4 regions of the Actinomyces radicidentis genome follow, and region 1 is predicted to be linked to each of the others. Evidence: riboswitches for the same ligand, from Rfam matches in the RefSeq annotation. Region 1 holds a riboswitch; each other region holds the start of a gene.
What was found. A riboswitch is a leader RNA that binds a small molecule or an ion and turns the genes downstream of it on or off. The one in region 1 is predicted to bind S-adenosylmethionine.
Positions count from the first base shown of each region.

Region 2: linked by a shared signal. The riboswitch ahead of AXF14_RS09260 (cobalamin-independent methionine synthase II family protein) and the one ahead of AXF14_RS05835 (methylenetetrahydrofolate reductase) in region 1 are both predicted to bind S-adenosylmethionine.
Region 3: linked by a shared signal. The riboswitch ahead of AXF14_RS05150 (methionine ABC transporter ATP-binding protein) and the one ahead of AXF14_RS05835 (methylenetetrahydrofolate reductase) in region 1 are both predicted to bind S-adenosylmethionine.
Region 4: linked by a shared signal. The riboswitch ahead of AXF14_RS13990 (hypothetical protein) and the one ahead of AXF14_RS05835 (methylenetetrahydrofolate reductase) in region 1 are both predicted to bind S-adenosylmethionine.

Region 1 covers NZ_CP014228.1:1,395,512-1,403,324, reverse strand. Annotated here, with positions in the region: gene metE (5-methyltetrahydropteroyltriglutamate--homocysteine S-methyltransferase) at 1-2,337, opposite strand, end outside; gene AXF14_RS05835 (methylenetetrahydrofolate reductase) at 2,471-3,583, opposite strand; SAM riboswitch class I at 3,593-3,675, opposite strand; gene AXF14_RS05830 (alpha/beta hydrolase) at 3,828-4,652, shown strand; gene AXF14_RS05825 (endonuclease/exonuclease/phosphatase family protein) at 4,796-5,983, opposite strand; gene AXF14_RS05820 (DUF4143 domain-containing protein) at 6,168-7,813, shown strand, end outside.
Region 2 covers NZ_CP014228.1:2,165,501-2,173,313, reverse strand. Annotated here, with positions in the region: gene AXF14_RS09265 (cobalamin-independent methionine synthase II family protein) at 1-194, opposite strand, end outside; gene AXF14_RS09260 (cobalamin-independent methionine synthase II family protein) at 356-1,618, opposite strand; SAM riboswitch class I at 1,846-1,935, opposite strand; gene AXF14_RS09255 (MarR family winged helix-turn-helix transcriptional regulator) at 2,160-3,170, opposite strand; gene AXF14_RS09250 (RecQ family ATP-dependent DNA helicase) at 3,322-5,637, shown strand; gene AXF14_RS09245 (magnesium transporter CorA family protein) at 5,714-6,697, shown strand; gene hisD (histidinol dehydrogenase) at 6,914-7,813, opposite strand, start outside.
Region 3 covers NZ_CP014228.1:1,225,322-1,233,134, reverse strand. Annotated here, with positions in the region: gene betT (choline BCCT transporter BetT) at 1-853, shown strand, start outside; gene upp (uracil phosphoribosyltransferase) at 1,053-1,691, shown strand; gene AXF14_RS05160 (MetQ/NlpA family ABC transporter substrate-binding protein) at 1,837-2,805, opposite strand; gene AXF14_RS05155 (methionine ABC transporter permease) at 2,856-3,602, opposite strand; gene AXF14_RS05150 (methionine ABC transporter ATP-binding protein) at 3,599-4,642, opposite strand; SAM riboswitch class I at 4,636-4,726, opposite strand; gene AXF14_RS05145 (alpha/beta hydrolase) at 4,979-6,097, shown strand; gene AXF14_RS05140 (hypothetical protein) at 6,563-7,078, shown strand; gene AXF14_RS05135 (S8 family serine peptidase) at 7,121-7,813, shown strand, end outside.
Region 4 covers NZ_CP014228.1:2,132,142-2,139,954, reverse strand. Annotated here, with positions in the region: gene AXF14_RS09150 (DUF726 domain-containing protein) at 1-870, opposite strand, end outside; partial or broken gene AXF14_RS14515 (amidase) at 1,078-2,613, opposite strand; SAM riboswitch class IV at 2,766-2,878, shown strand; gene AXF14_RS13990 (hypothetical protein) at 2,893-3,342, shown strand; gene AXF14_RS09135 (MFS transporter) at 3,567-4,757, opposite strand; gene AXF14_RS09130 (xylulokinase) at 5,057-6,655, shown strand; gene AXF14_RS09125 (hypothetical protein) at 6,666-7,127, opposite strand; gene AXF14_RS09120 (RNA-binding S4 domain-containing protein) at 7,626-7,813, shown strand, end outside.

The DNA.
Region 1 (7,813 bases):
CGCGACGGCGCGCTCGAGGAGCTCGGCGCACTCGTCGGTCGACGGCACGCGCGGCGAGTGGATGTCCCAGACGCCGGGCCCGAGCTGCCTCTCGAAGCCGTGCTCCGCGACGGCGGGCAGGATGTCCATCCGCGAGCGCGAGGCCTCGATCGAGGTGACGTCCGCGTCGAGGTGGTCGACGGCGTCGATGACCACGTCGAACTCGGAGTAGCACAGGTGCGTGTGGACCTGGGTGGCGGGAGCGGCGCCGCCGGTCGCCAGCCGGAAGGAGCCGACGGACCAGGTCAGGTAGGACTCGCGGTCCGCCAGCCGCAGTGGCAGGGTCTCGCGGATGGCCGGCTCGTCGACCTGGATGATGCCGATGCCCGCGGACTCGAGGTCCGCGACCTCCTCGCGCAGGGCGAGGCCGAGCTCGTCGGCGACGAGGGAGCGCGGGACGTCGTCGCGCACGAAGGACCACGCCATGATCGTCACCGGACCGGTGAGCATCCCCTTGACGGGCTTGTCGGTGAGCGACTGCGCGTACTGGGACCAGGCGACCGTCATCGGGGCCGGGCGGGCGACGTCCCCCCACAGGATCGAGGGCCGGGTGCAGCGCGAGCCGTAGGACTGGACCCAGCCGTGCTGGGTGGTGACGAAACCGTCGAGGAGCTCGGCGAAGTACTGGACCATGTCGTTGCGCTCGGCCTCGCCGTGGACGAGGACGTCGAGCCCGAGCTCCTCCTGGAGCCGGACGACCCGCTCGATCTCGGCGTGCATCGCCTGCTCGTAGCCGGCGTCATCGAGCTCGCCGCGGCGGTGGGCGGCGCGGTCCCGGCGGATCTCGGCCGTCTGCGGGAAGGAGCCGATCGTCGTCGTCGGCAGGAGTGGCAGATGGAACCGCTCGGTCTGGGCGGCGCGGCGCTCCTCGTAGGGGGCGCGCGTGCGGTCGGCGCCGGTGAGGGCGGCGACGGCGTCGCGAACCCCGGCGCGCGCGACGCCGGGGTGGGCGGCGCGCTCAGCGCGCAGTCGGGCGTCCTCGGCGAGCTCCTCGGCGACGGCGTCACGGCCCTCGGCGAGGCCGCGGGCGAGGACCTGGACCTCGGCGACCTTCTGGTCGGCGAAGGCGAGCCAGGAGCGGATCGCCGGGTCGAGGTCCGTCTCGCGCTCGACGTCGTGCGGGACGTGCTGGAGGGAGGTGGAGGTGCCGACGCTCAGGCGCGCGTCCTCGGGGAGGCGCTCGCGCAGCGACTCGAGGGCGGTGAGGGCGGCGTCGAGGTCGGTGCGCCACACGTTGCGGCCGGAGACGACACCGGCGACGACGCTGCGCCCGGCGAGGCCCGCCAGGTCCTCGGCGCTCGGCAGGCCGCCGGCGACGAGGTCGAGGGCGACGCCGTCGACACCGGTGGAAGCCAGGACCGGCAGAGCGTCGCCGAGCGAGCCGTAGCTCCCGGCGACGAGCACCTGGGGGCGCTCCGTGATGGCGGCGACCCAGGTGTAGACGTCGTGGACGAGGCGGAGGACCTCCTCGCGGGGCAGCGACCAGGCGTCGGAGACGAGGGCTGGCTCGTCGAACTGGACCCACTCGGCGCCGGCGGCCCAGAGGTCGGCGAGGAGGTGCCCGTAGGCGGCGAGCAGGTCGGCAAGGCGGTCGGTGAGGGCGAAGCCGTCGGCGGCGGCGTCGGAGGGCTTGGCGAGCAGGAGGTAGGTGACGGGCCCGACGACAACGGGGCGCGGGACCTGCTCACCGGCGCGCGCGGCCTCGAGGACCTGGGCGACGGGGCCGTCGGCGGGGTCGACGGCGCCGAAGCCGGGGACGTAGTCGAGGACGGTGCGCTCATCGATCTCGGGAACGAGGTAGTGGTAGTTCGAGTCGAGCCACTTGGTCATCTCGAGGGCGGCGTCCTCGCCGCGGCCGCGGGCGACCGTGAAGTAGCCGTCCAACGAGGTGCCGGGGTAGTCGCCGGAGCTCCCGTCGGCCGACAGGGCGCCGCCGCGCAGGTCGGCGAAGCGCTCGGGCAAAGCGCCGAAGGCGGTGGTGACCTGGAGGACCTGGTCGTAGTAGGTGAAGTCGGCAGGGACCGCGCTGGCCCCGGTGAGGCCGAGGGAGCGCAGGCGGGCGCGGGTGGCGGTCCGCAGCTCGGCGGCGGCCCGGCGCAGGCCCGCCTCGTCCAGGCGTCCGCGCCAGTGGGCCTCGACGGCCCGCTTGAGCTCGCGGTCGGGCCCGATGCGCGGGTAGCCGAGGATGGTGGCGTCGGGCAGCGGGGCGGTGGGGACGGTGTCGGTGGGGCCGCCGGCGCGCAGGCCCGGGCGGGCGGCGGCGTCGGTGGTCGAGGTGGTGCTGGTGGGGGCGGTCATGGGTCTCCTCGTGGTACGGGCGGAAGGTGGTCTCGGGGACGCGCTGCACGGTGCGGGAGCGCGGTGCCGCGCCGGGGCGGCGCGGCTGCGGCGTCGGGCTGGTCCGACCGGGGGCGGGGGCGCCCCGCGGACCTCAGGCCCGCGTCGCCACCGGCATTCGGCCGGTGCGCAGCGGGGACGAGCCCGGCGTCGCGTTGAGGTAGGCGCGCCGGACCTCGCTCTGAGTGCGGGTGTCCGGGGCGGCTCCGTCGAGGATCCGCCCGAGCCGGAGCTGGGAGATGACGTCGAGGGCGGGCCTGGTGCGGTTGAAGGTGTAGAGGTGGACTCCCGGGGCCCCGCCCTCGAGCACCGCCGTGGCCAGGCGGAGCGTGGCGTCGATGCCGGTCGAGACGGTCCCCGCCCCGTGCGCGCTCTCGAGCGCGTCGCGCAGCTCCTCGGGGACGGGGACCCCGGACAGGGCCTCGAGGCGGGTGAGGCGGCGCAGGTCCGTCAGGGGGATGATGCCGGGCAGGATCGGCAGCGCGACGCCGCAGTAGCGGGCGGCGCGGGAGAGCGCGAGGTAGTCCTCGGCGTCGTAGAAGACCTGGGTGATGGCGGAGTCGGCGCCGGCGGCCTGCTTGGCGGCGAGCACCTCGACCTCGCGCCCGTGGTCGATCGCGGCGGGGTAGGCGGCCACGGCGACGTGGACGTGGCGCTCGCCGTCGCCGAAGTACTCCGCCTCGACCTCGCGGATGACGGCGACGAGCTCGTCCGCGTGCCGCAGCTCGCCGACGACGTCGTCGGCGTCGACGCCGCGGGGCGGGTCTCCGCGCAGGGCGAGGAAGCGGCGCACGCCCATGTCGAGGAAGATCCGGACGATCTCGACGACGTTGGCCTTCCGGTAGCCGATGCAGGTGAGGTGGGCCATGAGGGGCACGTCGGAGGTGGCCAGGACGTGGGCGACGACGTCCTCGGACGGGTTGTGCTCGCGCTTGACGTGGACGCGGGTGACGGCGCGGGCGCGCTCGTCCGCGTCGGCGGGCCGGGTGGGCGCCTCCGCGCGCGGGGCACCGCCCACGGTCGTGATGAAGGTCGGCCGGTAGGTGACGGAGGCGAAGTCCGGCCCGGTGGCGAGGAGCCGGTCGAGCGCGCCCCAGGTCTGGGAGGCGTGGGGGCCGGGACGGGGCGGGAAGAGCTCGAGCGAGAGGCTGGGGCGGTCGGGAGAGGGGGCGCCGGGGGCAGTGCCCTCGGGCGTGGAAGGGTGGATCACGGTGTCACTCCATCGATCCTGGCGGAAGCACCCTCGCAGGGTTGCTGCGACGTCGACGAGCCAGGTCTCTCGGTCGCTCTGGATGGAACCGGGGCCGACCGTAACCCCTGTCTTCACACCACGACGCACCTGACCGAACCGCGAGAAACCAATCGGAAGGGCGGTTCACGCTGGCAGCGCAATCGTCTTACGGACCCGTCATGCCCGTGACCTGCCGCTTGACCCGTCATAGGTTGGTGTCATGACCGAGTTGCGCATCGATACCACCCGCGGCGTCTCGCTCGCGGCCACGATGCTGCTGCCCGACGGCGCCGACCCCGTCGACCTCGAGGCCGTCGACGCCCTCCTAGCCGCCGGATCGCCGGTCCCGCACCGCCGCGAGGGCGTCGTCATCCTCTGCCACGACTTCCTCACCGACCGTCACGGGCTGTCGCACCGTCTCGACCTCATCTCCGCGGCCTACCGCGAGGCGGGTCTGGCCACGCTCCAGTTCGACTTCTCGGGTCTGGGCGACTCGGAGGACGACGTCATCACGCTGGCGGGCGAGGTCGAGGACCTCCAGGCCGTCTCCGGCTGGCTCGACGAGCACGGCTGGCGCCGTCAGGCGGTCCACGCCAACGGCTTCGGCGCGACCGCCGCCCTGCTCGCCCGCCCGGAGCGGGTGCTCACCGCGGTTCTCGTCGGCGCCGTCGTCGGACCGCAGTCGATCCTGTGGGAGAACGTCTTCTCCCCGGACCAGCTCGACGAGCTCGACAGGCACGGGCTCACGCGCCTGGTCGACGACAACCCGAACGCGCGCGAGTGGAACGTCCTGTCCAAGCAGACGCTCGCCGACGTCTCCCTCCAGAAGGTCGAGACGACGATGAAGGACCTGCCCTGGCAGGTGCTCATGCTGCACGGAGCGCTCACGGACGAGTTCCCGGACACCGCCTCGGCCGCCGCGGAGGGCTTCGCGCTGCTGCGCGACGGCTCGAGGCTCGTGCAGGTGCACGCCGACGACGTCGACGCCGCCCAGGCGGAGGTCGCCCGGCTCGGCACGGCCTGGGTCGCCCAGCGCCTCCGCTGAGCCGCACCCGTCCACTCACCCCCCTCCCCTCCCCCTCGCCGAGATCGGGACGTGTTGACCTCGAGATCGGGCGGTTATCCACAGCTCCCGGCTTGACGGTGACGATGTCCCGACCTCAGGATCAGGATGTCCCGATCTCGCGGTCAGCGGGGGCTGACGACGGCGACGACGGCGCGGTGGTCCGATCCCTCGACGTCGAGGACCTTCGAGGACTGGGGCAGCCACGTCGTCCGGTTGACGATGACGTGGTCGATCGTGGCGCCGAGCAGCGCCGTGCGAGAGGACGCGGGCCAGGTGGCCAGGCCCCCGGTCCCGGTCGCCGAGGCGACGTCGGAGCAGCCGTCGAGGTCGCGCATGGGCTCGTGGTCGAGCGTGGCGTTGAAGTCGCCGGCGACGATCGTCGCGCTGCCCTGCTTCGTGCACTGCGCCGCGGCGGCGCTCACGGAGGACAGCCAGCCGGCGCGGGTCCCGTCCCCGGCGGGGGCGACGGTGTGGATCCCGACGATGGTGGGCCGGGTGCGCCCGTTGAGCGCGGCGCCGCCGACCGGGGCGAGAACGAGGTTCCCGGCGCCGAGGCCCGCCGGGCGATCGGCGCGCTCGTAGTCGCCCAGGCCCGTGGAGACGAGGACCGTCGTCGCGACCGTGTCCGAGCCGAGGGCGCTCGGGTCCGTCACGGTCGTCGGGTCGATGCCGGAGGTCGTGTCCCCGATCGAGCTGAAGACGCGGAAGCGGTAGCCGTCCTGGGCCAGGAGCTGGGCGAGGCGGACGCCGTAGGAGGCGTCAGTCTCCGGCAGCACGACGACGTCGGCGCCGGTCCCGCGCACGGAGACGCCGAGGTCGACGAGGCCGGCCTGCGACTTGTAGGTGTTGAAGGAGTAGACGGTGACCTCCCCGTCCCAGGAGGCGGAGTCCGTGGCGACGTCGCGTTCGGGGAGGGCTCCGTGGAGGTCGAGGCCGCGCTGGTCGAGGGCCCAGAGGTGCATGCCGGCGACGATGACGAGGACGATGCCGACGACGCTCGTGCGCTGGCCTCCCTCCCGGCGCACCGTGCGCACGACGGCCGCCACGGTGACGATGACGCCGAGGACGGCGAGCCCGAGCGCCATGACGCTGCGCAGGGCGATGACCTGGGTGAGGGGGTAGATCTCCGAGAGGGCGAGGCGGGGAGCGAGGAGGTCGGGCCAGAGGCTGATGACGGCGAGGGCGGACAGGACGAGGGCGAGGAACCAGCCGGTGCCGCGGCGCAGGCGCTGCCACACCGTGGGGCGCGGGGCGGGTGCGGCCTCCTTGAGGTCGAGGAGCGGCTCGGTGCCGTCGTCGTGGGCGCTCATGGGGACATGCTGGCCCGCGGCACGTGTCAGCGGGATGACCGCGACCGGTGCGGCGCGTGCCGGCCGAATCGTAGATGCACTCCCCAGTACTTCACTACTGCGAAAGGCATAACAAAGTGTTAGCCATCGAATTTTCGCTGCCGCAACCCGCTAACTTCCCTATCGATAAGCTATCCTATCGATCATGTCGTCGTTTTCTTACCGCCCCCGCGCCATCGAACAGACCCTGTCCCTGCGCGCTAACAACCAGGTCGTGATCCTTGAAGGGCGGCGCGCCGTCGGCAAGTCCTCCCTCGCTCGTCACCTTCAGCACGAAGGTGTCTACGCCTCGTACGAGACCTTGACCGACCCCAGCACACGTCGACAGGCCGAAGCTGATCCTGCAGGCTGGCTAGAGGGGCTCAGCCTCCCAGCCGTCATTGACGAGGCACAGGTCGTTCCCGAGGTCAGCATCGCCGCCAAGGACCTCGTCGACCAGCTCCCAGAAGGACACCACCTCCTCCTCACCGGCTCCGCCTCAGTCGGGCGGGGCACCATGGCAGGCAGCGACCCCTTAGCTGGTCGTTCATCGCGACTCCGGCTACACCCTTTCAGCTCAGTCGAGCTCACCACTCCAGCAGGTCAGCCCGTTCCGAGTTTCGTCGACCTCTGCTTCGACGGAGTGCTCCACCCGGGCGACGTCGAGCCAACACCGCGCACTACGATCATTCAAGCCCTCCGGACCGGAGGGGTCCCCTCGTACGCCCTGCCGTCACTCCCCCTGGACACGCGAGCGCTCTACGCCAGGATCACATCCGACCATCTCGCCATCTTGGGCGACCAGGTCCTCCCCTCGGACGGGCGCGTCGACGCCGGCCTCGCACTCAGAGTCCTCGACGACGTCCTGCGCACGCCAGGCGGGATCCTCAACTACACGCGCGTCGCCCAAGACCTCGCGATCGACACAGGGACGGCACGCCGATACGTCGATGTCCTTCGACGACGCTTTCTCGTGCACGAGCTACCGAACCTCCGTGCCGGAGCTTCACGGACGACCAAGCATCCACCCAAGATCCACCCCGTGGACACGTCGAGCTCGTGCGAGTCGCTCGACCGGGCTGGACATAACGTGGGCGCCGAAACCGAGCTCCTCGGCCAGGTGCTCGAGAGCTGGGTCGTCAACCAGATTGTTGCAGCACAGGACTGGGCGAGCCTACGAACGGAAGCCTTCTACTGGAGGGACGCCAAGTCCCAGAGAGAGGTCGACCTCGTCCTCCGGGACGACCGCGATCGTCGTGTCGGCTTCGAGGTCAAGCTCGCCTCATCGGTGTCTCCGTCTGACCTTCGAGGGCTGCGGGCCGCCCGTGAGCACGGCGGATTGGAACGCGGCTTCGTCGTCTACACCGGCAGCACACTCAAGCAACTTGGCGACAACATCTGGGCCCTACCCATGTCCGCTCTGATACGCGCCACAACATTGGAGACCATCATGACACCACCATCTGCACCAGCGAGCCCCAAGACCACCCCAGCCTCACAGGAACTACCAAGCCCAGCCGCACCGCACCGCGAAGCCCCCGTCTCACCCGCACCACTGGAGCGCCCTAGGGTCTTCTTGAGCTACGTGCACGACGACGACGAGTATCTTGACGGGCTCCTGACCGCCTTCGCACGGCAGGTCGAGAGCGCGTGCAGGTTCCTCGGCAGTCCGATCGAACTCTTTATCGACCATGACGCGCTGGGGTGGGGGGAACGGTGGCAGGAGCGCTTGGACCGTGAGGTCGCGAGCACTGCCTTCCTCCTTGCCATGGTGACGCCTCAGTACGTCCGGTCAGCGGCGTGCCAGCGCGA
Region 2 (7,813 bases), 770 kb from region 1:
TGGCCGTACTCGCCGTCGTTGACGACGTCGAGGCCGATCTCGGCCTGGCGGGCGACGACGGCGTCGGTCTCCTCGGTGACGACGTCGGCGAGCTCGGCGTCGGTCAGGGTGCCGGCGGCGTGGTCGGCGTTGGCCTTGAGCAGGGTGTCGGTGCGGGGCAGGGAGCCGACGTGGGTGGTGCGGATGGTGGTCATGGTCTTCTCCTGGTGGTGCTGCAGGGCGCCGGGCCGCGGGAGCGGGGCCGGGCGGAGGTCGTGGTGCGGGTGGTCGTGTCGGTGCTGGTGCGGCGATGGGGCGCCGGTTCGATCGGGGACGCTGCCCCGTGGAGCGCGCCCGCGGGCGCCGGGGCGCGCGCTCAGAAGCGCTCGGAGGCGATGCGGGCGCCCTCGGTGAGGGAGGCGAGCTTGGCCCAGGCGATCTGGCCGTGGACGCGACCACCGAGCCCGCAGTCGGTGGAGGCGACGACGCGCTCGGGGCCGACGACCTCCGCAAAGCGGGTGATGCGGTCCGCGACGAGCTCGGGGTGCTCGAGCACGTTGGTCACGTGGGAGACGCAGCCGGGGACGAGGTACCTCTCCTCCGGAAGCTGGCCGTTGTCGACGATGTCCTTCCATATCTTCCACTCGTGCTCGTGGCGGACGTTGGCGGCCTCGAAGGAGAGCCCGTTGGCGTTGACCTGGAGGGCGAGGTCGACGATGTCGCGGAAGGGGATGTCCGTGGAGTGCGGGCCGTGCCACGAGCCCCAGCACACGTGGAGGCGGACCTGGGCGGGGTCGATCCCCTCGAGTGCCCGGTTGATGGCGTCGATGCGCACCTGGGTGAAGGCGCGGTAGTCGGCCAGGCTCGGCTGGGGGTTGAACAGGTCCCAGGTGTCGGCGAGGTCGGGGGCGTCGAGCTGGAGGGTGAAGCCGGCGTCGGTGATCGCCTTGTACTCATGGTGCAGGGCGTCGGCGAAGGCGTTGACCTGGTCGTCGTCGTACTCGTAGAAGCCGTCGTCGAGCCGCCCGGCGGAGCCTGGTGAGAGGGCGGAGATGAAGGCGGAGCCGGGCGTGAGGCCGTTCGCCTCGAGGGCGGCGCGGGTGGCCGCGAGGTCGCGGGCGACGTCGTCGGCGCCGGTGTAGGTGACCGCGGAGGTGACGGCGGGCAGGAGCGGGCCGCCCTCGCCCTTGAAGAAGGCGGCGGAGACGTCCTCCGCGCCGCCGAAGAGGGTGCCGGAGCCCGGGTCGCCGTAGGCCTCGTCGAAGGCGAGCCAGTCGCGGTGCTGCGTCCACTCGGCCAGGTGGATCGAGGTGGTGCGCGAGCGCGAGGGGCGGATGGTCGCGGGGACGTAGTCGGGGTGGGCGGGGTCCTGCGGGGTGACGCCGGAGACGCGCCGGTAGGCGTAGAGCATCCAGGCGGTGTAGTCGCCGCCGACGGCGATGTGGCCGTACTCGCCGTCATTGACGACGTCGAGGCCGAGGTCGATCTGGCGCTTGACGACGCCGGCGGTCTCGGTGGCGACGACCTCGTCGAGGGAGGCTCGGCCGAGGGAGCCGGCGAGGTAGCTGTCCTTGGCGTCGGTGAGGGCCTGGGTGCGAGGGAGGGAGCCGACGTGGGTGGTGCGGATTCGCGTGGTCATGGTGGTCCTGTTCGTGGCTGCGGCGGTGCCGCGGGCTGGCGGTGGGGACCGGCGCCGCGCCGCCCTCGTCGGGCGCGTGCGGCTTGGGGCTGAGACGACCGGGCGCCTCAGCGGGGCATGACCGCCCCTGCGACGCGCGGCTGCGCGGGCAGGGGAAGCTCCGTCCTCGCGGTACGGGGACAGGCGCCGGGGGCGTCGGCCTCGCATCGGGTGGTCTGCATGGTCGCCTTCCATCGTTCCTGGCTGGAGCACCCCGCCGGACGGCGTGGTTGCTGCGGCGTCGGGGAGCCAGGTCTCTCGGCCGCTCGGGATGGTGATGGGCGGAGCATAACCGCCGACGGCGGGTGCGTCGCAAGTCACGGCGCGACGCTCCCGCGGAGCGAGACAGGGCGCGGCGAGGGCGGGGTTCGGTCATGGCCGCACGCCGTTGAGCGCGGACGAGCCAGACCTCCCTGGACGAGCCGGGCGCCGTCGGCGTCGTGCTGGTCCAGGGAGGTCTGGCCGATGGTGGGACGGCGTGGGCCCGCCGGGCCCGGCGGCGTCAGGCGCGCTCGCCCCAGCCCTCGAGGCCGGAGCGGCCCTGGCGGCCGAAGCCGCGCCCGCGATCGCCGCGACCTCGGCGTCCGCCGCGGAACTCTCGGGCGCCGCGCTCCGGGATCTCGCCGCCGGGCAAGCCGGGGCCGAGCTGGCCGCGACGCCGCCCGTCGTGCGCCCCGCCCTCGCCGAGGGGGCCGCCGTCGGGCTCCCAGGAGCCGCGGTGCGCGCCGCGACCGCCGCGCGGGCCGCCCTCGTGATCATCACGCTCACCGTGGCGGCCATGGTGGCCGTGGGGGCCGTCGTGGTGGCCGTGAGGGCCGCCGTCGGGTCCGCCGTCGCGACCGAAGGGGCCGGGACCGAAGCGACGGGGCCCGAAGCCCTCCTCGCGCATCCGCATCATGGCCTCGAAGCGATCGTCGCCCATGCGGCGGCGGGCCTCGGCCTGCCAGTCGGCGGGGTCCTCGTCGGCGGCGACGCCGAGCTCGGCCTCGAGGGAGTCGATGATCTTGTCGAGGAGGCCGGCGAGCTGGGCGGCCTCCTCGTCGGTGAGGACGGTGAGGTAGTCGGCTCGCCCGCGCCCGACCTCGGCGGCGCGACCGGCGTCGGTGAGGGAGACGAGCATGACGCGCTTGTCCTTCTCGGAGGGGGTGCGCTCGACGAGGCCGTCGCCCTCGAGCTTCTTGAGGAGCTCGTTGAGGGACTGCTGGCGGATGTCGAGCAGGTAGGCCAGCTCGCGGGTGGGGATGGGGCTCTGCATCTGGAGGGCGGCGATGACGCGGCCGCGACCGCGGGTGGCGTCGCCGAAGGGGCCCGCGCCGCGGGGGCCGCGCTGCTCGTGGCGGCGACGGCGCACGAGGCGCTGGAGGCGGTGGAGGCGGGTCTCGACGCCGGAGCGGTCCGGACGCTGCCCCTGAGCGGCAGCAGTGGCGTCGGCGGTGGCGTCGTCGGGGTGGGCGTTGGTGTTCTGGTTCGGGTCCATGGTCGTCATGGGGTTCTCCTGGGTCGTGCTGGGCACCTTTCTACGGGTACCTGTCGGTTTTTGATGGAGACGAAGTTACAGGTTCCTGTCGAACCTTGTCAAGCAGGTATGACAGGAACCTGTACGTTCTGCGTCACAGCCCTAAGGCCTTCAGATTCCTGTCGGAGGGGCGCGTTAGCGTGGCGGCATGAGCGAGACGAGCAGCCCCAGCGCCACCTCCACGCACTCCCCCATCCGCGAGCGCGCCGAGGCAGTCCTCCGCGAGCTCGTCGGCCGCGCCGACGCCGCCCTGCGCGAGGACCAGTGGCGCGCCATCGAGGCGCTCGTCGTCGACCACCGCCGCGCGCTCGTCGTCCAGCGCACCGGCTGGGGCAAGTCGGCCGTCTACTTCGTCTCCACCGTGCTCCTGCGCGAGGGCTGGGCCGGCTGGCGCGACGGCGCCCCCGTCCCCTCCCCCGGCGCGCGCACCGGCGCCGGCGCGACCGTCATCATCTCGCCGCTCCTCGCCCTCATGCGGGACCAGGTGAGCGCCGCCCAGCGCGCAGGCATCAACGCCGTCACCATGAACTCGGCCAACGCCACCCAGTGGGACGAGATCGAGGGGCAGGTCCGCGACGGCGCCGTCGACGTCCTCCTCGTCTCCCCCGAGCGCCTCAACAACCCCGTCTTCCGCGACGAGGTCCTCCCCCACCTCGCCGCCGACGCCGGGCTCGTCGTCATCGACGAGGCGCACTGCATCTCCGACTGGGGCCACGACTTCCGCCCCGACTACCGCCGCATCCGCACGCTGCTCGCCGAGCTGCCGCCCGCCACGCCCGTCCTGGCGACGACGGCCACGGCCAACAGGCGCGTCACCGACGACGTCGCCGAGCAGCTCGCCGGGCGCGCCATGGGCCGCGAGGCGCCCGAGGTCCTCGTCCTGCGCGGCACGCTCGAGCGCGAGTCCCTCCACCTGGGCGTGCGCACCCTCCCGGACGCGGCGACGCGCCTGGCCTGGCTCACCGACTACCTGCGCTCCCAGCCGGGATCGGGCATCGTCTACTGCCTCACCGTCTCCGCCGCCGGCGAGGTCGCCCAGCGCCTAAGGGAGGCGGGCCTCAAGGTCGCCACCTACACCGGGCAGACGGACCCGGCCGAGCGCGAGCGCCTCGAGGTGAGCCTCAAGGAGAACCGGGTCAAGGCCCTCGTCGCGACGAGCGCCCTCGGCATGGGCTTCGACAAGCCGGACCTCGGCTTCGTCGTGCACGTCGGGGCGCCGAGCTCGCCCGTGTCCTACTACCAGCAGGTCGGCCGCGCCGGCCGAGGGGTCGCGCGAGCCGAGGTCGTCCTCCTGCCGGGCGCCGAGGACCGCTCCATCTGGGAGTGGTTCGGCGCCCAGGGCTTCCCGCCCGAGCCGGACGTCCGCGAGGTCCTCGCCGGGCTCGACGCCGCCCGCGCCGAGGGCAACGGAGTCATGAGCACGAACGTCCTCGAGACGGTGACCAGCCTGCGGCGCACGCGCCTGGAGTCGATGCTCAAGGTCCTCGACGTCGACGGCGCCGTGCGGCGGGTGCGCGGCGGCTGGGAGTCGACGGGCGAGTCCTGGGTCTACGACGCCGAGCGCTACCAGCGCGTCGAGGCCGCCCGCCTCGCCGAGCAGGACTCGATGCTCCGCTACGAGCGCCTCGAGGCGCCGGAGTGCCGCATGGCCTTCCTGCGCGCCGCCCTCGACGACCCGGAGATGCCCGAGGGCTGGCGCTGCGGGAAGTGCGACCTGTGCGGCGGGCTCGACCTCGCCGCCGCCGCCAGCGCGACCGAGGTGGAGGCCGCCCGCGAGTCCCTCACCCGCGTGGGCGTCAGCCTCGAGCCGCGCAAGCAGTGGCCCACCGGCATGGCCCGGCTCGGGCTGCCGGACCTCAAGGGGAAGATCAAGGAGGACGAGCGGCTCGGCGAGGGCATGGCCGTCGGGCGCCTCGACGGCCTCGGGATCTCCGGCCCGTTGCGCGACCTCGTGGAGTCCGGCGAGGACGGCGAGGTACCGGCTGTCCTGCGCGGCCCGGTGCTCGAGGTCGCGGACCGCCTCGGTTCCCTCATCGACTCCGGGGACGCCGACGGCGACGGCCTGCCCGACGGCGAGGAGCCCTGGGACGGGGCCGACGGCGACGGCGCGGGCGGGCCGGGTGAGCTCGTCGTCGTCATCGTGGAGTCGCGGCGCCGGCCCCAGCTCGTGCGTCAGCTCGGCCGGGCCGTCGCCCACCAGCTCGCGGCACGGCCGCTCGGGATCATGGGCGTCACCGGCGAGCCCGGCCGGCACGACGTCGGCTCCGCCTTCCGCCTCGCCGACGTGGCCCGGTCGCTGACCATGGCGGACTGGAGCCGCAACGCGCTCGCCGGCCTGCAGGGTGCGCGGGTCGTCCTCGTCGATGACTGGACCGACTCCGGCTGGACCCTCACCGTGGCCGGCGCGATGCTTCTGCAGGGCGGGGCCGCGAGCGTGCACCCCTTCGTCCTCGCGCAGCGCTGAGGGGGCCGACGAGCATCACACCGCGGTCGACCCGCCCGCCGCGAGCGCCCGGGCACCGCGGTGGCACCATGCCCTCATGACCTTCCGAGCACTCGCCTGGCGCGACGGCGTCCCCACGGACGCCCCCACCGACATCTCCGGCGTCAGCGAGGCGCTCGCCGACCCGGACGTGCTCCTCTGGGCGGACCTGGTCCACCCCTCCAAGGACGATCTCGCCGTCCTCGCCGACGAGCTCGGCGTCGACCGGAACGCCATCGAGGACGCCGTCGCCCCGCACGAGCGGCCCAAGGCCCAGCAGCTCGACGACTACACCTACTTCGTCACCTACGCGACACTGCGGATGTTCGCCACGACCGACGGCGACGAGGAGGACGAGCTGAGCAAGGTGGCCGGCTTCGCCTTCCCCGGCGGCCTCGTCACCGTGCGCACCACGGACGCGCTCAACATGGCCTCCGTCCTCTCGCAGATCAAGGCGAACCGGGACCTCCTCCGCCTGGGAACGCCGACGCTCGTTCACGCGCTCCTCGACGTCATCGTCGACGGCTACTTCGACACGGTCCAGAAGCTCGACGACGCCATCGAGGCGCTCGAGGACGACCTCTTCTCACCGAGCTCGCACTCGACGGCGTTCCAGCGCCAGGCCTACGACGTGCGGACCAAGCTCGTCACGCTGCGCCGCGTGGTCCTGCCGATGCGCGAGGTCATCAACGTCATCTGGCGCCACCGCCCCGAGGAGGTGCGCGAGCTCGACCCCTATTACGCGGACCTCACCGACCACATGCTCCGCGCCGCCGAGTGGACGGAGTCGCTGCGCGACATGGTCACCTCCGTCTTCGAGACGCACCTGTCGCTCCAGGACCAGCGCCTCAACAACGTCATGAAGAAGCTCGCGGGCTGGGCGGCCGTCATCTCGATCCCGACGCTGGTCACGGGATGGTTCGGCCAGAACGTGCCCTACCCGGGCAACGGGACGCGCACCGGGCTGGTGCTGAGCACGCTGCTCGTCATCGTGCCGGCGGCGATCGTGTACGCGATCATGAAGCGGAACGGCTGGATCTGACCGCTGCCCCGTGCGGCCCGCTCAGCACCGCGGCGCAGCTCCAGACGGCCGCATACGCGCCCGCTCGAGGTCTCCTCGCACACCGTGGCGCTCTCGGCAGAACGTGGCGCCGACGGCGTCGCAGTTTGCCGTGAGCATCACGGTTTGCGCGGTGCTCAGTGCACAGGGCGGTGGCAGGGAGCGCGGCGCCCGGCGCCGCCGGCCGACTCCTGGTGCTCAGCGTCGACGGGCGCGGGCGGCCTCGCCGTGCGCGGGCAGGTCCTCGGACTCGGCGAGCGCGGTGAGCGGCTCCGTCATCGCCTCGAGGGCGTCGGCGTCGTACTCGATGAGCTGGACCGGCTTGATGAAGGCCATGACGCTCAGGCCCGCAGCGAAGCGCGACGTGCCGCCGGTGGGCAGGACGTGGTTCGAGCCGGCGAGGTAGTCGCCCAGCGGCACCGGCGAGTAGGGGCCGACGAAGATCGCGCCGGCGTTGCGGATGCGGTGGGCGACGGCGGGGGCGTCGGTGGTCTGGATCTCGAGGTGCTCGGCGGCGTAGGCGTCGGCGACGGCGATCCCCTGCTCGAGGTCGCGCACGAGGACGATGCCGGACTGGTCGCCGCCGAGGGCGACGTGGACGCGCTCGGTGTGCTTGGTGGCGTCGGCGCGTCGAGCGAGGGCGGCGTCGACGGCGTCGGCGAGCTCGGGCGAGTCGGTGATGAGGACGGAGCCGGCGTTGGGGTCGTGCTCGGCCTGGCTGAGGAGGTCCGCGGCGACGAGCTCGGGGTCGGCGGTGGCGTCGGCGAGCACGGCGATCTCGGTGGGGCCGGCCTCGGCGTCGATGCCGACGACGCCGCGCACGGCCCGCTTGGCGGCGGCGACGTAGACGTTGCCGGGGCCGGTGATGACGTCGACGGGCTCGCACAGCACGTCGCCGTTGCCGCCGGCGGCGGTGATGTCGGCGCGGTCGACGTCGTTCTCCGCCTTGGCGCCGTAGGCGAGCATGGCGATGGCCTGGGCGCCGCCGGCGGCGTAGACCTCGGTGACGCCGAGGAGGGCGCAGGCGGCGAGGATCGTCGGGTGGGGCAGGCCGCCGAAGCGCTCCTGGGGCGGGGAGGCGAGCGCGATCTGCTCGAC
Region 3 (7,813 bases), 170 kb from region 1:
CATCCTCTTCTACGTGACCTCCGCCGACTCCGGCGCCCTGGTCATGTCGAACCTGTCCAGCCGCATCAAGGGCGAGCGCGAGGACGCCGCCCCGTGGCTGCGCATCTTCTGGGCGACCCTCACCGGCGTCCTCACCATCGCCATGCTGCTCGCCGGAGGCATCAACATCCTCCAGCAGGCGACGCTCGTCATGGCGCTGCCCTTCAGCTTCATCATCGTCCTCATCGGCTACTGCCTCTCCAAGGCGCTGCGAGCCGAGGCGAGCTGGGACCTGGCCCGCTCCCAGGCGATGCGCAACCGCCAGCTCGGCTTCACCGGCACCGCCGCGGGCCTGCGCCGCGTCTCCTGGCGAGACCGCCTCGCCCACACCTTCGACTCCGTCAGCCCCGCCCAGGCGCAGCGCGCCCTCGACAACCGCATCGTCCCGGCCCTCCAGGCCGTCGCCGCGGAGCTCGAGAAGGAGCAGCTCGACGCCGAGGTCTACGTCGAGGGCGAGGAGGCCGCGGACCCCGACGACACCCGCACCTTCCACGGCCGCGCCACGCTCCTCGTCACGGACCCGAACAACGAGGCGCGTGACGGCGAGACCGAGACCGACGCCGTCGAGCGCTCCCAGGGCCACCGGGCCTTCCGCTACGTGGTGCGCATGGTGGAGACGCCGGCGCCCCAGTACGGCGGCGCGGGCCTCAACGAGGCCGACGACACGACGATCCGCCTCGAGGTGCGCCCGTGGGGCGGCGGCGTCGGCTACGACGTCCTGGACTGGTCCGCGGACCAGGTCGCCCACGACGTCCTCGACCACTACGAGCGCTGGCTCGAGTACCTCGGCACGAGCGAGTCCGTCAGCTACTGACGCGCCGCCACCCAGCGCCGTCGGGCTCCCGACGGCGCTCGGTGGGACCGCCCAGCGCCACCGCGCTGACGAGCGGGCCTCCCCGGATCCGTCCGGCGAGGCCCGCTCGCGTCGTCTCCCCGGGACCGTACGAGGCGCCCGGCACGCGCGGTGCCCCCGTCCGCCGTTCGTGGCCGCCGCCACGCCGTAGGCTTGCCCCATGCGCCTTCACGTTGCGAACCACCCGCTCATCGACCACAAGCTCTCCGTGCTGCGCGATGAGACCACCCCGTCCGCCGTCTTCCGCCAGCTCGTCGACGAGCTCGTGACCCTCCTGGCCTACGAGGCCACGCGCGACGTGCGCACCGAGGAGGTCGAGATCAAGACCCCGATCACGACCACCACCTGCCGACGCCTGGCCGAGCCACGCCCGATCGTCGTCCCGATCCTCCGCGCGGGCCTCGGCATGCTCGAGGGCATGACCCGCCTGCTCCCGACGGCGGAGGTCGGCTTCCTCGGCATGCGCCGCGACGACGACACCCTCGAGATCGAGACCTACGCGAACCGCCTCCCCGACGACCTCGACGGCCGTCAGGTCTTCGTCATCGACCCGATGCTCGCCACGGGCCACACCCTCGTCGCCGCCATCGAGTACCTCTTGGACCGCGGCGCCAGCGACGTCACCGCCCTGTGCCTCATCGCCGCCCCGGAGGGCCTCAAGGCCCTCGAGGAGGCCGTCGGGGACCGAGCCAACGTCACCGTCGTCACCGCCGCGGAGGACGACCACCTCAACGAGCGCTCCTACATCGTCCCGGGCCTCGGCGACGCCGGCGACCGCCTCTACGGCATCGTCGACTGAGGTCGCCCTGTTCGGGCCCACCGGACGGGGAACAACGACGCGCCCGCCGCTCCGTGATGGAGCGACGGGCGCGTTCGCGAGGGCCGAGAGGGCTCGGGACGTCCCGATCTCGAGGTCAGGACGTCCCGATCTCGACGAGAGGGGCTCAGAAGGCCGGGATGACGGACTCGTCGGTCCACTTCTCCTCGATGAACTTCTTGAGCTCGTCGGAGTTGAGGAGGGCGGCGAGCTTGGCGAGGGCCGCGTTGTCCTTGTCGGCGGTGCGCACGACGAGCTCGTTGGCGTAGGGCGAGTTCTCGCCGGGCTCGAGGACGAGGGCGTCGTCCTTCGGGGACAGGCCGGCCTCGAGGGCGTAGTTGCCGTTGATGCAGGCGGCGTCGGCGTCGGCCATGGAGCGGGCCACCTGGGCGCCGTCGACCGTCTTGAACTTGAGGTTCTTCTTGTTCTCGGTGACGTCGACGTCGGTGAGCAGCTCGACGCTCGGGTCCACCGTGATGAGGCCGGCGGTCTCGAGGAGGCGGAAGCCGCGGGCGGTGTTGGCCGGGTCGTTGTTGAGGATGATGGTGCCGCCGTCGGGGATGTCGTCGACCGACTTCACGGTCGAAGAGTACAGACCCATGGGCTCGATGTGGACCTTCGCGGTGGCCGTGAAGTCGTAGCCCTTGTCGTCGATCTGCTGCTTGAGGAAGTTCGGCGTCTGGAAGAAGTTGGCAGCCAGGGAGCCGTCGCCCAGCGAGGAGTTCGGCGTCTGGTAGTCGTTGATGGACGTGATGTCCAGGGAGATGCCGGTGCCGGCGGTGAGGTTGTCCTGGACCCACTGGAGGATCGTGACGTGCGGCTCCGGGGAGGCGCCGACCTTGATGGTGGCGGTGTCGCCGGAGACGGTGATGCCCTTGGTGGCGACGTCCTTGACGTCCACGGCACCGGCCGGGGCGGCCGTGGCGGCGGCGTAGAAGGGGGCCTCGGAGGCGACGGCCGTCGCGTCGGAGGCGGCCGAGGCGGTGGAGTCCGCCGAGGAGGATCCGGAGTCGTTGCCGCAGGCGGCCAGGGTGAGGGCGACGGCGGAGGCGAGGCCGCCGGCGAGGGCGGAGCGACGGGTGATGGTGAGCGACATGCGAGTGCCTTTCGGGTGGGTGGTGGGTCGGGACGGTGGGGCCGGCGCCGTCAGCGGTGGTCGACGAGCCGGGCGAGGAGGTCGCCGACGACCTGGATGACCGCGACGACGAGGACGATGGTGATGACGGTGATGACCATGACGTCGGTCTGGTAGCCGTTGTAGCCGTACTGGATGGCGAGGTCGCCCAGGCCGCCGCCGCCGACGGCGCCCGCCATGGCGGAGTAGCCGAGCAGCGTGATGATCGTGACCGTCGCGGACTGGATGAGGGTGGGAAGGGCCTCGCGGACGAGGACCCCCCAGGTGACCTGGCTGCCGGAGGCGCCCATCATGAGGGCCGCCTCGACCTTGCCGTGGTCGACGTCGTTGATGGCCGTCTCCACCAGTCGCGCGTAGAAGGGGATGGCACCGATGGTGAGCGGGACGCAGGCGGCCTGCCAGCCGAGCGACGTCCCGGCGATGAGCCGGGTGAGCGGCACGATCGCGACCATGAGGATGATGAAGGGCATCGAGCGGCCGATGTTGACGATCTGCGAGAGGATCTCGTAGACGGCCCGGTTGCGGTGCTGGCCGCGCTTGCCGGTGGTGACGAGCGCCAGGCCGAGGAGCAGGCCGAGCAGCACGGTGATGATCCCGGAGACCAGGGTCATCTCGATGGTCTCCCAGGTGGCCTGGCCGAGCTTGCGCTGGATGACCGGGTTGTTGAACCAGGTTCGGTCGTCCGCGGCGGCGAGCACCGTGTCGAGGCCCGGCGTCTTGACGGCGAGGGAGGCGGCCAGGGCGGTCAGGGTGCTCATCGGCGGACCTCCGCGTGGACGCCGGCGGCGGTGAGGGCGTCCACGAGGGCGTCCCGTCGCTCGGCGGGGATGGTGAGGGCGAGCCGGCCGACCTGGGCGGTGCCGAGGGTCTCGAAGACGCCGGCGGCGACGTCGGCGCCCTGCTGGGCGACGAGGCCGAGGACCTGGGAGGCGGCGGGCTGGCCGGGGTGGGCGACGAGCGCGACGTCGACGACGGCGTCGCGGGCCCCCACGGCGTCCTCGGGGACGGCCGGCGGCGGCACGAGCTCGTGGGACAGGCGGGAGGTGACGTCGCCGACGACCTCCTCGATGGGGCCGGACTCGACGATGCGGCCGGCCTCGAGCAGCGAGACGGAGTCGCAGATGGAGCGCACGACGCTCATCTCGTGGGTGATGATGACGACGGTGACGCCGAGGCGGTCGCGCACGTCGCGGATGAGCTCGAGGATCGAGCGGGTGGTCTCCGGGTCGAGGGCGCTCGTGGGCTCGTCGCACAGGAGGACGGCGGGCTGGTCCGCGAGCGCGCGGGCGATGCCGACGCGCTGCTTCTGGCCGCCGGAGAGCTGCGAGGGGTAGGAGCTGCCGCGGTCGGCGAGGCCCACGAGCTCGAGCATGCGCTCGACGGTGCCGCGGCGCTCTCCCGACCTCACGCCGGCCATGGCGAGCGGGTAGGCGATGTTCTGGGCGGTGGTGCGCTGGTCGAGCAGGTTGGCGTGCTGGAAGACCATGCCGATGCTGCGACGGGCGTCGCGCAGGTCGCGGGCGGACAGGGAGGACATGTCCTTGCCGGCGACGCTCACGGTCCCGGAGGTGACGGGCTCGAGGCTGGTCAGGCAGCGCACGAGGGTCGACTTTCCGGCGCCGGAGGTGCCGACGATGCCGTGGATGGACCCCGCGGGCACGTCGAGGCTGAGGCCGTCGAGGGCGCGGACCTCGGAGCCGTCGCGCAGGCGGTAGACCTTGTGAACGTCGCGCAGGGAGATCATGCGGCCGTCGGCCGCCGTCGTCGGGGCGGGGGATGCGCTCACTCGTTCCTCCATCGGTCCTGGCGGAAGCACCCTCACCGCGAGCGGGGGTTGCTGCAACGTCGACGAGCCAGGTCTCTCGGTTGCTCTGGATGGGTTCAAGGCAGGACGCTAGGCGGCTCGGCTCACAGGGGCAAGCCCCGTCCGCTCAGGGGGACGAAGGTCACGCGGATCGACCGGGCTCCTCCGCGGCCCCGCGCAGGGCCCGGGGCCCGGGGCCGTCCCGCACCCGGTCCGTGCGCACGGTCGGTCTAAGGCCGGTCCCGGTGCGGGCACGTTTGCGTGACGACCTCGCGGTCGCGTGCGTCGCCCCTCCCCGGGCACCGGGGCGCGTGCCAGGATCCCTCCGTGATGATCCTGGAGACCCCGCGCACCACCACCGACGACGCCCGCGCCGACGTCGCCGAGGACATCCTCGGGGAGCCCTGGGTGGCCCGCCGCATCCCGGTCACGGTCTCCGACGCCGCTCCCGGCGCCGACCACGCCGTCCTCGTCCACCAGCGCGAGGCCGCCACGGCCCCCGGGGAGTCGCCGCGCCACTCGCGGGCCGTCCTCTACCTGCACGGCCGCAACGACTACTTCTTCCAGACGGGGCTCTCCGACGCGCTGCTCGGGGCCGGCTACGAGTTCTACGGGCTGGACCTGCGGGCCTGCGGGCGCGCCGGCCTCGGCTACCGCTCCCCGCACGACGTGCGGGACCTGCGCGTCCACGACGAGGAGATCGCCGAGGCGCTGCGCATCATCCGCGAGGAGCACGGGCACGACGTCGTCGTCCTCAACGCGCACTCGACCGGCGGGCTCTCGGCCGTCATCTGGGCCTCGGACCACCCGGGCACGGTCGACGCCGTCACGCTCAACTCCCCGTGGCTGGACCTCCAGGCCGGCGGGCTCATGCGCTCCTACGGCTCGGCGGCGATCGACCTCATGGCGCGCCGCGACCCGGACCGGATCATCGTCGACTCGCCGCTGGCCGCGCAGCGCGACACCGAGCTGGCCGGCCGGCGCGACGAGGTCCTCGGCGAGGGCGCGGGCACGGACTGGGCCGCGGGCGCCGCGCTCGGCGACGTCGAGGACGACCTCTACGCCCGCGTCCTGCACCAGCGGTGGGGCGGGGAGTGGGACTGGGACCTCACGCTCAAGCCCTCCCCCTCCTTCCCGGCGCGGGCGGGCTTCATGGCGGGGATCCGTCGTCTCCAGCGCGACGTCCACCACGGGCTGGGGATCACGGTGCCGGTGCTCCTGTGCTGCTCGACGACGTCGGGCGGGGACCACCCGACGCGCGAGGACGCGCTGTGCAGCGACGTGGTCCTGCACGTGGACCAGATGATCGCGCGCGCGCCCTACCTGGGCGACGACGTCACCCTGCGGCAGGTACCGGGCGGGGTCCACGACCTGGTCCTCTCCCCCGAGCCGGCGCGCAGCGACTACCTCGCCGCGCTCACGGGCTGGCTGCGGGCGCGCCTCGGCTGAGACGGGCTCCTGCCGGCGCCCGGGCCCGGCCGACCCCTCCTGCACGGCCCGTGCGCGCGACGTGCGTGCGCCGGGCGGCGTCCGCGAGGGCGCTGGGCGGCACCTGTGCGCATGGGCCGCGCGAGCCTGCGGGGAGCATGGCCGTCGTCGCGCGATGACGGGCGAGCCGGGCGACGCGGGCTCCAGGGCCGGCCGCGCCGGCAACCGGCGACGAAGCCCCCAGCGAGGCGCACCCGCACCCGGTCCCTGACGCGCACGGGCGTCGTCGGAGCGTGGGGACCGCCCGCGGGAGCGGCGCGTGGCGAGGTCCCGCCACACCCCATTTAGCAACTTATCAAATTCTTGGTTTTCCCTATGGCCACATATGGATCGGTGTCGTTACCTTTTCGTGACCGATCTGGTCCCGCGGGCTCCCTCGACCCGCCGTCGGGCCCACCCCGGGCCATCCCCTCAGGAGGAAATCCAATGAGAACACTCGCACCGAGGAGGGCGCGCACGCTGCTCTCCGCCGCCTCGGCAGGGCTCCTCGCGGCCGGAGCCCTGTCCGCCGCCGCTCCCGCGATCGCCGGCCAGGCGACCGCCGCCCCCGCCACGGACCCCGTCGACACGACGAGCACCGCCGTGAGCACCACGGACGACGCGGCGACCTCGAACGCCTACATCGTCAAGCACAAGGCGGACTCGGAGCCCGCCGACGTCCTCACCGCCCAGTCCGCCGGGACGGACGTCGAGGGCGAGCTGCCCGCGGCCACGACGACCGCCATCGACGAGGCCGCCGACGCCACGAGCGCCGACGTCGACGTCGAGGCCGTCACCGCCCACTCCGGCGACCTCGCCTCCGTCCAGCTCTCCAGCACCCTGGACGAGGCGGACGCCCAGGCCTTCGTCAGCTCGCTGAGCTCGGACCCCTCCGTCGAGTACGTCCAGCCCGACATCGTCATGACGGCGCTCGCCGTCCTCAGCACGCCGAACGACACCTAGTTCTCCAAGCAGTGGGACCTCGGCCCGGCCTCGAGCTGGGGCATGAACGCGACCGCCGCCTGGTCCAGGGCCACCGGCGAGGGCGTCACCGTCGCCGGCACAGTCGCCGCGCAGACCAGCAACTTCACCGGCACCGCCGGCGTCGCCCCGAACGCCAGGATCGAGCCCGTCCGCGTGCTCGGCCTGTGCGGCGGCTCCTCCTCGGACATCGTCGACGGCATCACCTGGGCCTCCGGCGGCCACGTCAACGGCGTGCCCGACAACGACAACCCCGCCAAGGTCATCAACATGAGCCTGGGCGGCTCGGCCAGCTACTGCCCGAGCTACTACCAGGAGACCATCGACGCAGCGACCGAGCGCGGCTCGATCATCGTCATCGCCGCCGGCAACGAGGACGACGACGCCGCCGACGACACCCCCGCCAACTGCGACAGCGTCATCACCGTCGGCTCCACCGGCGACCAGGGCGCCCGCGCCTACTACTCGAACTACGGCAGCACCGTCGAGGTCTCCGCTCCCGGCGGCGACATGAAGTCCGGCGAGGGCATCCTCTCCACCGTCGACTCCGGCACCACCACGCCGCAGGGGGCCGACTACGGCTACATGCAGGGCACGAGCCGGGCCACCCCGCACGTCGCGGGCACCATCGCGCTCATGGCCCAGATCAAGCCCTCGCTCACGACGGCGGAGGCCACGCGGATCCTTCAGGACACGAGCTACCCGCTCGCCAGCTGC
Region 4 (7,813 bases), 740 kb from region 1:
GGCCACGACAGCCAGCGGGACGGCCACCACAGTGACTCCGGCCGCAACGGCTCCCCGCTTGGCGATCCTGCCGACGTCCTTGCGCTTGTACTCGAACAGGTCCTTCCAGTGCTCGAGGTCCTCAATTCGATACCCACTCGCCTCGAAGTCAGGGATCTCATGGGTGTGCTCGGCGCACATCGGCACAGCCATGGCCCGGGTCCCTGTCGGTCCCATCCCACGCACGGACATGTTCGCGCAGGCCGGGACCGCGCAACGGGTCGTGATGACGCCGCAGCCGCGGCAGCACCAGGCGTCGTACCAGGGTCCTGGGATCGCGAGGAACTTGTGGACGGTGCGCTGCAGGCAGGCCGAGCACCAGGCCTCACGATCGCGCTCATCAGAGACCCACTCGCCGTATCCCAGGATCTCGGCAACCTGGAGGAGCGAATTCTCCGCAGCCTCCGTCTCGGCGCTCAGCCAGGCGAGGACGACGTCAAGCTCGACCTTCTCGGTCTTGACCTCGTGCCACAGGTTCTCGAACCAACTGGGTGCCTCTTCCAGCTCCTCCTCGGTGAAGGTCTCGCGGGCCGAATCGTCCTCGATTCCGGTGAGCGCTTCCATCACCTCCTCGGCTGCTGCTTCCTCCCCCTGACCGACCGCGTCGAGGCCCTGCGCCGCAACGCGCTGCGCCTTCTTCGCCGCGACGTACTGATGGAGACGCGCGCACAGGGCCGCATTGCCGACGAGACGCGCGGCGCCGGAGAACGTGGGCTCCGCATCGAGCCCGGCCCACTCCTCAATGAGCTGCTCATCGCTCGTCAGTGTGAGGACCGCGCGCGCACCGTCCCGGCCTACGGCGGTGTACCGAACCTTTGCATGGGCTGCCATCTGTCGTCCTCGACTTGAATGGAACGGCCAGACGATTCCGGCCAGCCTCTCACGATACGCAACCGGGAAGCCCGATGGGAGACATACCCTGCATCAATCTGATCAACATCGATGGTTCATGCTCGCGGCACCGGAGTCACGGCGCGCGGCCCGGAGCTTGCACGTGCTCCGATCCTTGGGGCTCTCCGCATCGGCGGCTCAGGCCCCTCACCGATACCTCCCCTCCCCCGTCGCCTCGTACGCGGCGGCCACCCGGTACAGCGTCGCCTCGTCGTAGTGCTTTCCGACGAGCATCATCCCGACCGGCAGCCCGTCGACCTCGCCGGCCGGGATCGACAGCCCCGGGTGGTGGGTGATGTCGAAGGGGCAGGTATTGCTCAGCTGCGGGACGGCGGCGGCGACCTCCTCGCTGATGGTGGCGCTCCCCCGCTCGATGAGCGGGCGGGCGGTGGTCGGCGTCGTCGGCATGACGAGGACGTCGACGTCGGCCAGGACGGCGTCGTAGGCGCGCCTCAGCTCCCGGCCGGCGTTGATCGCGTGCCCGTAGCCGACGTTCCCAATGTGCCGGCGGGCGAAGGTCGAGGTCAGGAAGTACATCTTGACGCTCGGCGGGGCGTCGGCGAGCCGGTCCGCGTGGTCGAATGCCCACTGCATGAGGGAGGTCGGGTAGTAGTCGTCGCGCCCGATGCCGATGCCGCCGCCCTGGAAGACGGTGGCGGTGACGCCGTCGTAACCGATCGGGGTCCACAGCGCGAGCCCGTCGGCGTGCCGGGGCACGGACACCTCGACGACGGTCGCGCCCAGCCGCTCGAGGACGCGCACGGCGTCGCGCACCTTGCTGTTGACGCGCGTGTCGGCGTCGGGCTGCTCGAAGCCCTCTTTGAGGACGCCGATCCGCAGCCCCTCGACCCCGCCGTCGAGCGCCCCGAGGTAGTCGTCGGGCTCGTGACCGACCTGCCGCGGGTCGACGCCGTCGGGGCCGGCGAGCACGGAGAGCAGCAGCGCGTTGTCGGCGACGGTCGCCGTCATGGGCCCCACGTGGTCGAAGCTGCCCTCCAGCGTCGCGATCCCCGTGTACGGCACGAGCCCTTAGGTGGGCTTGAGGCCGACGATCCCGCACAGGGACGCCGGGCAGCGGATGGAGCCGCCCTGGTCGGCGCCGAGGGCCATGTCCGCCTCGCCGAGCGCCACGACGACGCCGGATCCCGAGGAGGAGCCTCCGGCGGAGAAGCCCTCCCGCCACGGGTTCTGCGTGTCCGCGAAGTGGTTCGTGTGGGAGTCGCCGGACAGGCACAGGTACTCGGTGTGGGTCTTGCCGGTGATGGTGGCGCCGGCGGCGAGCAGCCGGGTGACGACCTCGGCGTCGAAGTCGGGGATGTAGCCGTCGAAGAGGTTGGAGCCGTTGTAGAAGGGCACGCCGGCGACGGGGATCGAGTCCTTGATCGCGACGCTCCTCCCAGCGAGGGGCCCGCCGGCCGCCTCGGGCCCGGTGGCGGTGATCTCGGTGCGGCAGGACCAGGCGTGCTGGGGGTTGTCCGCGTCGTCCGGGATCGTGAAGCAGCGGTCCTCGGTGTAGGTGCCGCCGGTCGCGTCCCAGTCGGCGACGGCCTCGTAGGCGCGGGACTGCTCGGTGACGAGCCAGGCGTACTCGGGGGCGTCGTCGCGGCTGATGCCGAGGCCGAGCTGCTCGGAGATGGCCAGGACGTCGTCGGCGGTCGCCTGGGGAAGCGGCGTGGTCGGCATGACGGGGGTCCTTCCAGGGGTCGGGAACGTGAGGGGCGCCTCATCGGGCTCCGTCATGACACGCCAGCCGTGTTTCAGGCAGGGCCGCTCCGGGTTGCACCTTGATGACGAGCCCCGCTGCCCGGCACGGGCCTGTGGCAGACTCTGCGGCGGATCAAGAAGTCCGACGCCAAGCCCTCCGGCTCGTCGGCTGGCAACCGGTCATCGCGCCCGGTGCCTCCGGAGGAAGATCCGCCGCCCGCGACCGCGAGCGGAAGATCGCGAACAAGGAGAACGCCGATGACCGGCACCCTCACGCCCACCCGCCCCTCCGAACCCTGCGGAGGCTCCGGCTGCGGCAGCTACCGCCCCGGGCACGACACCCACTGGATCCAGGCCCGCCTCGTCCGTCAGTCCGACGACGTCGTCCCCGTCTCGCTGAGCGCCGACGGCGCTCACGCCGTCCGACTGGCCGGCGAGCGCGTCGACGCCGTCGGGACCCGCACCGTCGACGTCGTCGGCCGGCACCACGACGCCGAGCGCCTCGCCCGGGCCGTCGCCCTCGCCGCCGACGGCGGGGAGGCGGTCTTCGACGTCGCCCGCCACGCGCTGCGCGTGAGCGAGCCCGGCGGGGAACGCGCCCTCGTGCTCAACCTCGAGCTCGGGGACGAGACCGACACCGATGAGTGGGACGAGAGCGCGTCTGAGAGCGCCGTCGAGCCGGCGCCAGACGCCGTCGACCGCGGCTGAGGCCTGAACGTACGGGCGGGGCGTCCACGGGTCACGTGCCCGCGGACACCCCGCCCGTCGTCGTCGGGCACCCAGTCGCGGCGGAAGGAGTGGCCCTGCTCGGCGTCGAGGTGCGTGTCGCCCTTGTTCGTCAGGAAGAAGACGTAGACGACGAGCGAGATCGCGACGCAGACCGTCACGTATCCGATGAAGGTGCCGACGGCGTCACGGGGCTTGGCCCACTCCTAGATCATCGGGGCGGTGCCGCCGAAGATCGAGTTCGCGAGCCCGTAGCCGAGGCCCACGCCCAGGGCGCGCACGTGCGCCGGGAACTGCTCCGCCTTCACCAGGGCGTTGATCGAGGTGTAGCCGGTGAGGAAGACGTAGGCGCCCACGAGCAGCAGGAGGCTGGCCGCCGGGGTCGTCGTGCGGGGCAGGAAGTGGATGAGCACGTAGGTGTAGACCAGCGCGCCGCAGCCGAAGAGGACGAGCAGCGGTTTGCGGCCGATCCTGTCCGAGATGAGGCCGTAGACCGGCTGGAGGACCATGAGGATGACGAGCGCCGCGAGGTTGATCCACGTGGCCGTGCCGGCGCTGCCCTCGTAGGCCGCCTTGACCATGGCGGGGGCATTGACCGAGTAGACGTAGAAGGCGATCGTCCCGCCCAGGGTGATGAGGAAGACCAGCAGCAGCGGGCGCCAGTAGTGCGTGAGCAGCTCGGACAGGGAGCCGGACTGGCGGTCCTTGCCCTCGGCGATCTCCTGGAGGTGGCCCTCGGACAGCGACTCCTCCATGGAGCGGCGGATCCACAGGACGACGAAGGTGCCGAGGCCTCCGATGACGAAGGGGATGCGCCAGCCCCAGGCGTGGAGCTGGTCGTCGGTGAGGACGCTCGTGAGGATGAGGAGGACCAGCTGCGCCAGGGCCTGCCCGCCGACGAGGGTGACGTACTGGAAGCTCGAGAGGAAGCCGCGTCGGTCGCGGGTCGCGGTCTCCGACATGTACGTGGCGGAGGTGCCGTACTCGCCGCCGGTGGTGAAGCCCTGGACGAGGCGGCAGCAGATGAGCAGCACCGCCGCCCACGCGCCGATCGAGGCGCGGGTCGGCAGGCAGGCGACGACGAGGCTCGCCCCCGCCATGATCGTCACCGAGAGGCTGAGGGAGGCGCGGCGGCCGTGACGGTCCGCGAAGCGCCCGAACCACCACGAGCCGAGCGGCCGCATGAGGAAGGTGATGGCGAAGACGGCATAGGCGTAGATCGTTGAGTTCTTGTCCGCCGGGTCGAAGAACTGGGCCTCGAAGTAGGTCACGAAGACCGTGTACGTGTACACGTCGAACGACTCGACGAGGTTGCCGAGGCAGCCGCGCAGGGTGTTGAGCGCGGCGTGCCTGAGTCGCTCGAGGCGTGGACCACCGGTTCTGACGACATCGTTCACCTCCGGGAAGGGGTACGCCGCCGGGCGTGACGCTGCCGTCTCGCAGGACATCATGAGCAGGTTTCAGGGGCGGGTCGGGTGGTCGCGAGGTCGTCACGCGTCGGAAACATCGTCCCGTGAGCCGGTGCGGTAGGACCGGGCTGCACGGCATCGGAGCTCGCCGGCCGGTCGCCCGGCGACAGAGGTGACCGGCCGCCCGCTCCCCCGGCTCCGCCACCGAGGTTGAACGCTCACATCGGGGCGTCGGCTCGCCTACCATCGGCGCGAGGACCTCATCGTCGACGCAACGGAGCACTCGGATGACCACCACGCCCTCACACCCCGACTCCCCCGACCTCACGAGCGCCTCGCTCGGCATCGAGTTCGGCTCCACCCGCATCAAGGCCGTCCTCGTCGACGCCGACGGCGCCGTCCTTGCGACCGGTGGGCACGACTGGGAGAACGAGTTCGTCGACGGGATCTGGACCTACCGCATCGAGGCCGTCGTCTCCGGCCTCCAGGACGCCTACGCCACGCTCGCCGCCGCCTACCGCGAGCGCTACGGCTCGCCGATCACGACCGTCGGCGCCCTCGGCGTCTCCGGAATGATGCACGGCTACCTCCCCCTGGGCGCCGACGGCGAGCTCCTCACCGGCTTCCGCACCTGGCGCAACACCATCACGGGCGACTCCGCCGCGGCCCTCTCCGAGCTCTTCGGCCTCAATATCCCGCAGCGCTGGTCCATCGCGCACCTCCACCACGCCGTCGTCGACGGCGAGGAGCACGTCGCTCGCATCGACCGGATCACGACGCTCGCCGGCTACGTCACCTGGCGTCTCACCGGCGACCACGTCCTCGGCGTCGGCGAGGCCTCCGGCGTCTTCCCCATCGGCGCCGACGGCCGCTCCTTCGACGCCGGCATGATCACCGCCTTCGACGACGCCGTCGCCGACCGCGGCCTGCCCTGGCACCTGGCCGAGGTCCTGCCCACCATCGCCGTCGCGGGCGAGCGCGTCGGCGCGCTCACGGCCGACGGCGCAGCCCTGCTCGACCCCAGCGGAGAGCTCCGGCCGGGCGCCGTCGTCGTTCCGCCCGAGGGCGACGCTGGCACCGGCATGGTCGCCACGAACGCCGTCCGACCGCGCACCGGCAACGTCTCCGCCGGCACGAGCGCCTTCGCGATGATCGTCCTCGAGCAGCCGCTGCGCAGCCTCATCACCGAGATCGACCTCGTCGCCACGCCGTCGGGGGCACCGGTCGCCATGGCGCATGCCAACAACTGCACCTCCGACCTCAACGCCTGGGTGGAGGTCTTCTCCCAGTTCGCCGCTGCCATCGGGCACCCCGTCCAGCGCGGCCGGCTCTTCGACGTGCTTCTCGGCGAGGCGGCCACGGGGACGATGGACACGGCCGGGGTCATGTCCTACAACTTCCTGTCCGGCGACGCGCTCGTCGGCCTCGCGGAGGGCCGCCCGCTCACGATGCGCCGACCCGACGCGCACCTGTCACTGGCCGGCCTCATGCGCTCCCACCTCTTCGCGCTCTTCGCGTCAATGGCCTACGGCGTGCAGGTGCTGCGTCGCTCCGCCGACGTGCCGATCGACTCGATGCGCGCCCACGGCGGCATCTTCAGGACGCCGGAGATCCCCCAGCGCGTCCTCGCCGCGGCCTTCGACACGCCCGTGTCCGTGGGCACGTCGGCCACCGAGGGCGGGGCCTGGGGCATGGCGCTGCTCGCCGCCTACACGCTGCACGGCGAGGGCGCCACGCTGGAGGACTGGCTCGAGGAGACCGTCTTCGCCGACGACGAGTCGGTGACGCTGACGGCGACGCCCGAGGAGGTCGCCGAGTACGCCCGCTACCTCGAGCGCTTCATCGCCGGGCTGCCCGTGGAGGGCACCGCCGTCGAGGTGTTCTGAGAGCCCAGCCTCAGCGCTCCGCCCAGTACTCCCAGACCTCGAGGCGCTCCGGGGCGGCCCACGCGTCGTCGTCGGAACCGACCTCGCCCTTCGCCTTGTTGATGACGAGGGCGGGCAGGAGGGGCTCGTCGCGCAGGCGGCAGTCGTGGCCGAGCATGTGCATGAGCGGCCCCATGTGCCGGGGCAGGACCATGCCGTCGATCTCCTCGGAGAGCTCGCCGTAGGTGAGGACCTCGCCGTGCCGGGCCGCCTCGATGAGCGCGGCGCGGGCGCGGCGGGCCGCTTCGGCGAGGCGCGGTGTCAGCGTGAAGAGCCGCTCGCCGACGGGGTACCGCTCCCCCTCGGTGAGGGCGAGGTCGGAGGTGGAGAGCGGCGGATCGGCGGCCGGCGTGCCCGGACGGCCGGCGGCGTCGGATCCGGTGTCGCCGGCGGGGAGGTCCCCGGACGCGAAGGTGGGGGAGGACGGGGCCATGACCCCATCCTCCCCCACCTGCTCCCGGAGCCTGCCGGCGGAGCGCGTCGCAGCGCACCCCCGCTGGCGCGCATCACGCACGGCCGCTGCGCGGGACCTGGTTCGGCGCGACGGTCCCCGAGGCGTCCCGGGTCCGCGCGCACCCCGAGTCCCGGGAGCGGACGGTTCGCAGGGAAAACCGGTCGTCGAATCAGAGGTACGGGACGCGAGGGAGCACCCCGTACGCCGTGATCCTATTGTGACCATTGGTCGCTCGCACGCGGCTTCTCACCAGTCGGGCACGAGCACGGGTGCTTGGTATGCCCACGGCGAGCACGGAGCACGGCCGGTCGGCGCACCACGGGACGACGGGCGAAAGGCGCCGGCCAGTGCAGCGGGCGGCGGGCAGCGGGCAACGACGGCCGGTGACGGTGCCGGGCCTTCTGCGGGCGGCTCGGGGCGGTTCGCCCCGAGCCGCCCGGCTTCTGGCGAACGCGTCATCTCTGGGAGACTGACGCCATGACGACTCCCCAGGCCCCTGACCCCGCGTACCCGTCCGTGCCCGTGCGCGGCGAGATCAAGCTCGGCCAGTTCCTCAAGCTCGCGAACCTCGTCGAGGACGGCTCGGAGGCGCGGGTCGCGGTCCAGTCCGGCGACGTCCTCGTCAACGGCGAGGTCGAGACCCGGCGCGGGCACCACCTGTCCGA